Regions from separate parts of the Bacillus sp. FSL R7-0646 genome, predicted to be linked through region 2. Evidence: a T-box and tRNA genes for the amino acid it is inferred to sense, from the RefSeq annotation. Region 2 holds a T-box; the other holds one or more tRNA genes.
The links. A T-box is a leader RNA that pairs with one kind of tRNA and senses whether it is charged. The one in region 2 lies ahead of leuS (leucine--tRNA ligase), so its partner is inferred to be a tRNA-Leu.

Region 1: it has a tRNA-Leu gene. The T-box ahead of leuS (leucine--tRNA ligase) is inferred to sense a tRNA for this amino acid. The anticodon was not compared.

What each region holds. Positions count from the first base shown of each region.
Region 1 is NZ_CP150217.1:915,788-919,169, reverse strand. It holds gene MKY62_RS04600 (Rap family tetratricopeptide repeat protein) at 1-777, opposite strand, end outside; tRNA gene MKY62_RS04595 (tRNA-Leu) at 1,107-1,188, opposite strand; tRNA gene MKY62_RS04590 (tRNA-Leu) at 1,203-1,291, opposite strand; tRNA gene MKY62_RS04585 (tRNA-Cys) at 1,302-1,372, opposite strand; tRNA gene MKY62_RS04580 (tRNA-Gly) at 1,386-1,460, opposite strand; tRNA gene MKY62_RS04575 (tRNA-Gln) at 1,514-1,585, opposite strand; tRNA gene MKY62_RS04570 (tRNA-His) at 1,594-1,666, opposite strand; tRNA gene MKY62_RS04565 (tRNA-Trp) at 1,687-1,760, opposite strand; tRNA gene MKY62_RS04560 (tRNA-Tyr) at 1,768-1,852, opposite strand; tRNA gene MKY62_RS04555 (tRNA-Thr) at 1,860-1,932, opposite strand; tRNA gene MKY62_RS04550 (tRNA-Phe) at 1,936-2,011, opposite strand; tRNA gene MKY62_RS04545 (tRNA-Asp) at 2,022-2,098, opposite strand; tRNA gene MKY62_RS04540 (tRNA-Met) at 2,113-2,189, opposite strand; tRNA gene MKY62_RS04535 (tRNA-Val) at 2,211-2,286, opposite strand; tRNA gene MKY62_RS04530 (tRNA-Glu) at 2,404-2,478, opposite strand; tRNA gene MKY62_RS04525 (tRNA-Ser) at 2,493-2,584, opposite strand; tRNA gene MKY62_RS04520 (tRNA-Asn) at 2,591-2,665, opposite strand; rRNA gene rrf (5S ribosomal RNA) at 2,675-2,790, opposite strand; rRNA gene MKY62_RS04510 (23S ribosomal RNA) at 2,961-3,382, opposite strand, start outside.
Region 2 is NZ_CP150217.1:3,050,076-3,053,457, forward strand. It holds gene leuS (leucine--tRNA ligase) at 1-1,706, opposite strand, end outside; T-box leader at 1,819-2,025, opposite strand; gene MKY62_RS15825 (DUF4257 domain-containing protein) at 2,128-2,457, opposite strand; gene MKY62_RS15830 (MFS transporter) at 2,678-3,382, opposite strand, start outside.

The DNA of each region.
Region 1 (3,382 bases), 2.1 Mb from region 2:
TGACCTAGCTGACTCGTATATGCACTGCATGTACATAATAGGCGCATTTTTTTCGATATCATCCGTTTTAAATGAGAGGTCGAAATACTCGAGTGCTTCTTCATGTTTATCCTCTTGAATTTTTAAAAAGCCGAGATCATAGTAGACAGCCGCCAGCAGATGATTATCGCCCATCTTGATCAGTCTTTCTGCGCAACTCTTAAGCATATTTTCAGCTCTTGTTAAACGTCCGTCGTCTATATAATTGAGTGCGAGCAGCACCGTACAGTTTATCGACTGTGTCTTATATTCTTCATAAGCCCTATAAATGCTCTTCGCGATTGAAAGATGATGAAAAGAAAGTAGAGTTGTTTTCGTAAAATAATAGAGATTTCCAAGCTTATAATGAAACTCGGCCTTTTCGATTTCATCTTCGACATTATCGAGCTGCCGCTCGGCAACTCTAAAACAATTAAGCGCTTTAGAGTAGTTGCTCCTCGCACTTTCATACATTCCTTTAAAGAGAAAGTAATAGTATCGTAACAAACCGTCTGTCTTCGCCTTATCTTCAGCAATAGGCGGAAGCTGCGGCTCCCCCGCGACGTCTTCCATTAATACTCTGAACCTGTAATCAAGTAGATTAAAGTAAAGCAAAACATCCTGATCTTCTTCCATTACGTTTAAAAGGCCTTTTATTCTGTCCCTAAGTTCTACGGCATTTGAAACATCTCTCTTTTTTATGTGAACATACCACTGATTGATGAGATTGGCTACGTTCACAGAGGCTGCTGCTTTCATTGTCAAACCTCCCACACTTTACTGCCTCTATCGCTATGAGAACATTTTACAGAAAGTTACCAATCTTTGCAAAGAAGTTTGTATCAATAATTTACTTTTCGCCCTATAAATAGATAATAAATCATCAGATATATTTTTGCTTTTGTAAAAGTTTCTGCACCGTATTAAGCTCATTTCGATAAATCTCACGGTATGTTCCCGTAGCTTCCGGAGCTCGCAGTCCTTAAGAAAAAATTCTTACGGCTTCGTTCCAAGATAAGGAATAAATAAAAAGAGCGCTCCTTTTGTAGGAACGCTCTTTCATCGTTTGGCAATACGATGTTTAGTGATACCGGTGGTCGGGGTCGAACCGACACTCCCGAAGGAACACGATTTTGAGTCGTGCGCGTCTGCCAATTCCGCCACACCGGCATGTGTGTGATCAATGGTGCCGAGGGCCGGACTTGAACCGGCACGGTAGTCACCTACCGCAGGATTTTAAGTCCTGTGTGTCTGCCAATTCCACCACCCCGGCACGGGAAATAAGGCGACACCCGGATTCGAACCGGGGATAAAGGTTTTGCAGACCTCTGCCTTACCACTTGGCTATGCCGCCATCATTTAAGAATTGGAGCGGAAGACGGGATTCGAACCCGCGACCCCCACCTTGGCAAGGTGGTGTTCTACCACTGAACTACTTCCGCATTTTAACTAATATTCATCTTATCATATGCAGGATGATAAAGAAAGATGAAAACTGGGCTAGCTGGATTCGAACCAGCGCATGACGGAGTCAAAGTCCGTTGCCTTACCGCTTGGCTATAGCCCAATATTAAGGGCGATTGATGGGAATCGAACCCACGAGTGCCAGAGCCACAATCTGGTGCGTTAACCACTTCGCCACAACCGCCATAAATTGTGAATTAAAATTGGCAGGGGCAGTAGGAATCGAACCCACACCGGAGGTTTTGGAGACCTCTGTTCTACCGTTAAACTATGCCCCTAAAAACATGGTGGAGGGGGACGGATTCGAACCGCCGAACCCTGAGGGAGCGGATTTACAGTCCGCCGCGTTTAGCCACTTCGCTACCCCTCCAAAACAGTGCCGGCCAGAGGACTTGAACCCCCAACCTACTGATTACAAGTCAGTTGCTCTACCAATTGAGCTAGACCGGCAAATGGTGGCTCGGGACGGAATCGAACCGCCGACACACGGATTTTCAGTCCGTTGCTCTACCAACTGAGCTACCGAGCCTCTATTTAAATGGCGGTCCGGACGGGACTCGAACCCGCGACCTCCTGCGTGACAGGCAGGCATTCTAACCAACTGAACTACCGGACCATTAATGAGTAATTTGGTTGCGGGGGCAGGATTTGAACCTGCGACCTTCGGGTTATGAGCCCGACGAGCTACCGAACTGCTCCACCCCGCGATAATATGATTTTCATAGAAATGGTGGAGGATGACGGGATCGAACCGCCGACCCTCTGCTTGTAAGGCAGATGCTCTCCCAGCTGAGCTAATCCTCCGAAGTACAGGACCTACAAGTGCATGCGTTGCAGCAGGACGTTGCGATCTTAGCATGCCTTCCTTTAAAAAGCTTTGGTGTAAACCTGATACTTTTCAGCGTGCTGTCCAAAAAAGAATGGTGACCCGTACGGGATTCGAACCCGTGTTACCGCCGTGAAAGGGCGGTGTCTTAACCACTTGACCAACGGGCCAGATGTATTTAAAGTGGCGGAGAGCAAGGGATTCGAACCCTTGAGACGGCGTTGGCCGCCTACACGATTTCCAATCGTGCTCCTTCGACCACTCGGACAGCTCTCCAATAAATGGCTCCGCAGGCAGGATTCGAACCTGCGACCGATCGGTTAACAGCCGATAGCTCTACCACTGAGCTACTGCGGAATAATGCCTGCCTGGCGATGTCCTACTCTCGCAGGGGGAAGCCCCCAACTACCATCGGCGCTGAAGAGCTTAACTTCCGTGTTCGGCATGGGAACGGGTGTGACCTCTTCGCCATCATCACCAGACAATTTAGTGACAAAGATCATTATACTATGTATTTGAAAAAATGCAAGTGCATTTTTTGAGAAATTATTCTCTCAAAACTAGATAACGGGCAGACGAGGCCCACAGGATGTGGGTCATGCAGGCGTTGCCACACGATGTGGCGTATTTAGCCAGCGTTCACTTATTTTATTAGGTTAAGTCCTCGATCGATTAGTATCTGTCAGCTCCATGTGTCGCCACACTTCCACCTCAGACCTATCAACCTGATCATCTTTCAGGGATCTTACTTCCTTATAGGAATGGGAAATCTCATCTTGAGGGGGGCTTCATGCTTAGATGCTTTCAGCACTTATCCCGTCCGCACATAGCTACCCAGCGATGCCCTTGGCAGAACAACTGGTACACCAGCGGTGCGTCCATCCCGGTCCTCTCGTACTAAGGACAGCTCCTCTCAAATTTCCTGCGCCCGCGACGGATAGGGACCGAACTGTCTCACGACGTTCTGAACCCAGCTCGCGTACCGCTTTAATGGGCGAACAGCCCAACCCTTGGGACCGACTACAGCCCCAGGATGCGATGAGCCGACATCGAGGTGCCAAACCTCCCCGTCGA
Region 2 (3,382 bases):
ATCATCCCTTGGTTATAAAGCTGTTTGAACGGCTCTTTCGTCGGAACGACCCCGATGTCATAAAGGAATTTATGCCAGAAGCGCGCATACAATAAGTGAAGAACGGCGTGCTCCGCCCCTCCGATATACATATCGACAGGAAGCCATTCCTTTAATTTTTCAGGGGAAGCCAGCTCGTTCGGGTTCTTCGGATCAATGTAGCGCAGGAAGTACCAGCAGCTTCCCGCCCATTGCGGCATCGTATTCGTTTCGCGTCTTCCCTTTTTGCCTGTTTCAGGATCTGTCACTTCCACCCATTCTTTAATATTCGCAAGAGGGGACTCACCCGTTCCGCTCGGTTTGATTTCCGACGTTTTCGGCAAGATCAGCGGCAGCTCTTCTTCAGGAACCGGAGTCGATGTGCCGTCTTCCCAATGGATGATCGGGATCGGCTCGCCCCAGTAGCGCTGACGGCTGAACAGCCAGTCGCGGAGGCGGTATGTTACTTTTTTCTCGCCCTTCCCGTTTTCCTCAAGCCACTGGATCATTTTTTCGATCGCAGCCGCTTTATCAAGACCGTTCAGAAAATCTGAATGGATATGTTCGCCGTCGCCTGTATATGCTTCTTTCTCAACATCCCCGCCTTTGACGACTTCTTTGATCGGCAGCCCGAATGCTGATGCAAATTCATGGTCCCGCTCATCATGGGCAGGAACGGCCATGACCGCCCCGGTCCCGTATGTAGCCAAGACATAGTCCGCAATCCAGACCGGAATTTTTTCTCCGTTTGCCGGATTAACCGCATATGCACCTGTGAAGACGCCTGTCTTTGTTTTGGCAAGGTCTGTCCGCTCCAAGTCGCTCTTTGATTGAACTTCTTCAATATAGGCGTTGACTGCGTCTTTCTGTTCAGGCGTTGTGATTTTTTGAACCAAATCATGCTCCGGAGCCAGCACGGCATATGTCGCACCGAATAATGTGTCAGGCCGCGTGGTGAAAACCGTAAACGTTTCATTGGTGCCGTCGACCGCAAAATGAACATGCGCCCCTTCAGAACGGCCGATCCAGTTGCGCTGCATTTCTTTAATGCTTTCCGGCCAGTCGAGTTCTTCCAGGTCTTCAAGCAGGCGGTCGGCATAAGCGGTAATTTTCAGCATCCACTGCTTCATTGGACGGCGTTCTACAGGATGTCCGCCGCGTTCGCTTTTGCCGTCGATGACTTCTTCATTGGCAAGAACGGTTCCAAGCGCAGGACACCAGTTTACAGGGACCTCATCTACATAAGCGAGACCTTTTTCGTAAAGCTTTAAGAAAATCCACTGCGTCCATTTATAGTAGTCCGGATCTGTTGTGTTGACTTCTCTGTCCCAATCATACGAAAAGCCGAGCGCTCTGATCTGGCGGCGGAAGTTGTCAATGTTCTGCTCGGTGAAGACGGCAGGATCGTTTCCCGTATCTAGCGCATATTGCTCGGCAGGAAGCCCGAATGCATCCCAGCCCATCGGATGGAGGACATTGTACCCTTGCATCCGTTTCATGCGGGACAAAATGTCAGTTGCTGTATAGCCTTCAGGGTGTCCGACGTGAAGGCCTGCGCCCGACGGATACGGAAACATGTCCAATGCATAAAATTTAGGTTTGGATTTATCTTCACGAGTGGCAAACGTTTTATTTTTCAGCCAATAGTCCTGCCACTTTTTCTCGATTGTTTGATGGTCAAAGCTCAATTGTAAAAACCTCCTTTGAATATGTGTACGGCTTCTTTGTCTTCAAGTATGGACGGGACTGGCAGCGTTATATTCAGATTATTCTAAAATCAAAAAAACTCTCCCATCCCTAAGAAGGGACGAGAGATTTCCCGCGGTACCACCCTTGTTAGTGTGCACGCGGCACACTCACTTGATATCTGTAACGCAGATACGCGGCAGCAGCTTATCACTGCTGCAACTCTGAGGCGAGTTCGGAAGCTCATTTGATTGACTTTCACCAGCCGTCAACTCTCTGAAACAAAATGGGCTTCTTACTGCTCCTCTTCACTGTTCTTGCCGTAACCGTAATCTTATCTGTATTTTATAGAATTCTGTTCATAAGTGCAAGCAGGTTTGTATACAATGGGAATGTGCTGAAAAAAGGGTAAGAGTGAGGATCTTAATCGTGTGGAGATTTGTTTTGCCGTTCGGAGTTCTGTACATTTGCCTGCTGTTCTCTGACAAAGTCAAAGCTTCTCAATACAGCTTCACCGCCGTAGCCGGCAATGATCGATAACACGACAAGCTGAATTCCCGAATCAGGTTCCGCAGATAAAACAAGCAAAATAGAAGCAACCATTCCGACAAGAATATCTTCAAAAAATCCAAGGTAAATGAATCGTTTCGTTGTTCTCGGTTTCTCGAGTCGTCCTCTTTTTTTAACGTGCCCGAGAACCCCCATAATCCCTCCAATCAAACAAGCAACCAAAACTTGATGCAGCATCTTCATCACCTTCCTAAAGCCCTTAGTTTAGTCAAGCGACTTCAGGCCATCGAGCAGCCCCCCTAGACCCCTTGCGATGATATTCGATACTACCATACAGAAAATGTGTTCTGTCTGAGAAGAAAAAAAGCTTGTTTCTTCCATTATATGTGAAGATTTGGTTGATAATCTTGATTCCTTCGATTCATTTTCGAATAATTACAATTACCTATTTTTTCTATATTACTCATGCATCTGACTGAGCGGAGAGCTGCTTTTCCTTCCTGTCGTATAAAAACGCCGTTCCTATTGCAATCAGCAGCAATGCGAGCAGAACCGCGAGCAAAAGCTGCATACTAAAATAATCAACCAGCATTCCGCCAAAAAGCGGTCCGATCATTCTTCCGCCGGTCGCCATACTGTTGACAAACCCTTGATAAAACCCTTCTTTCCCTCTCGGTGCGAGACGGTTTGCAATCGTCGGCACAGCCGGCCATACAAGCATTTCGCCAATGGTCAGCACAACCATCGCAGCAAGAAAAGCCGGAAACCGTTCAGCGCCAAACAAAATTCCGTATGCCATCATAAAAATGACAAATCCGATCACGATTTGGTTTTTCAGCGATTCGGCAAACCGTTTCACAAAAAAACCGATCAGCGGCTGACCGAAAACGATGAGCGCCCCGTTCACTGTCCAAAGCACGCTGTACTGCCCAAGAGATATCCCCAGCTCCTGGGTATGTGAAGCGATGGTCGAGGACCATTGCGAATAAGCGATCCAGCCGAGCAGGTAGCCCGTACATATGACCAAAAGCGCAGAAAATTTCGATTTCCCGCTGACTGAATCGGCATGATCCAAAACAGATGACTGCATGGCTTTTTCAGACCGGATGCGTTTAAATCCGAAAAACGCAATCATGAAGAAGACGGCGTACAGCATCGCATTCGCGAG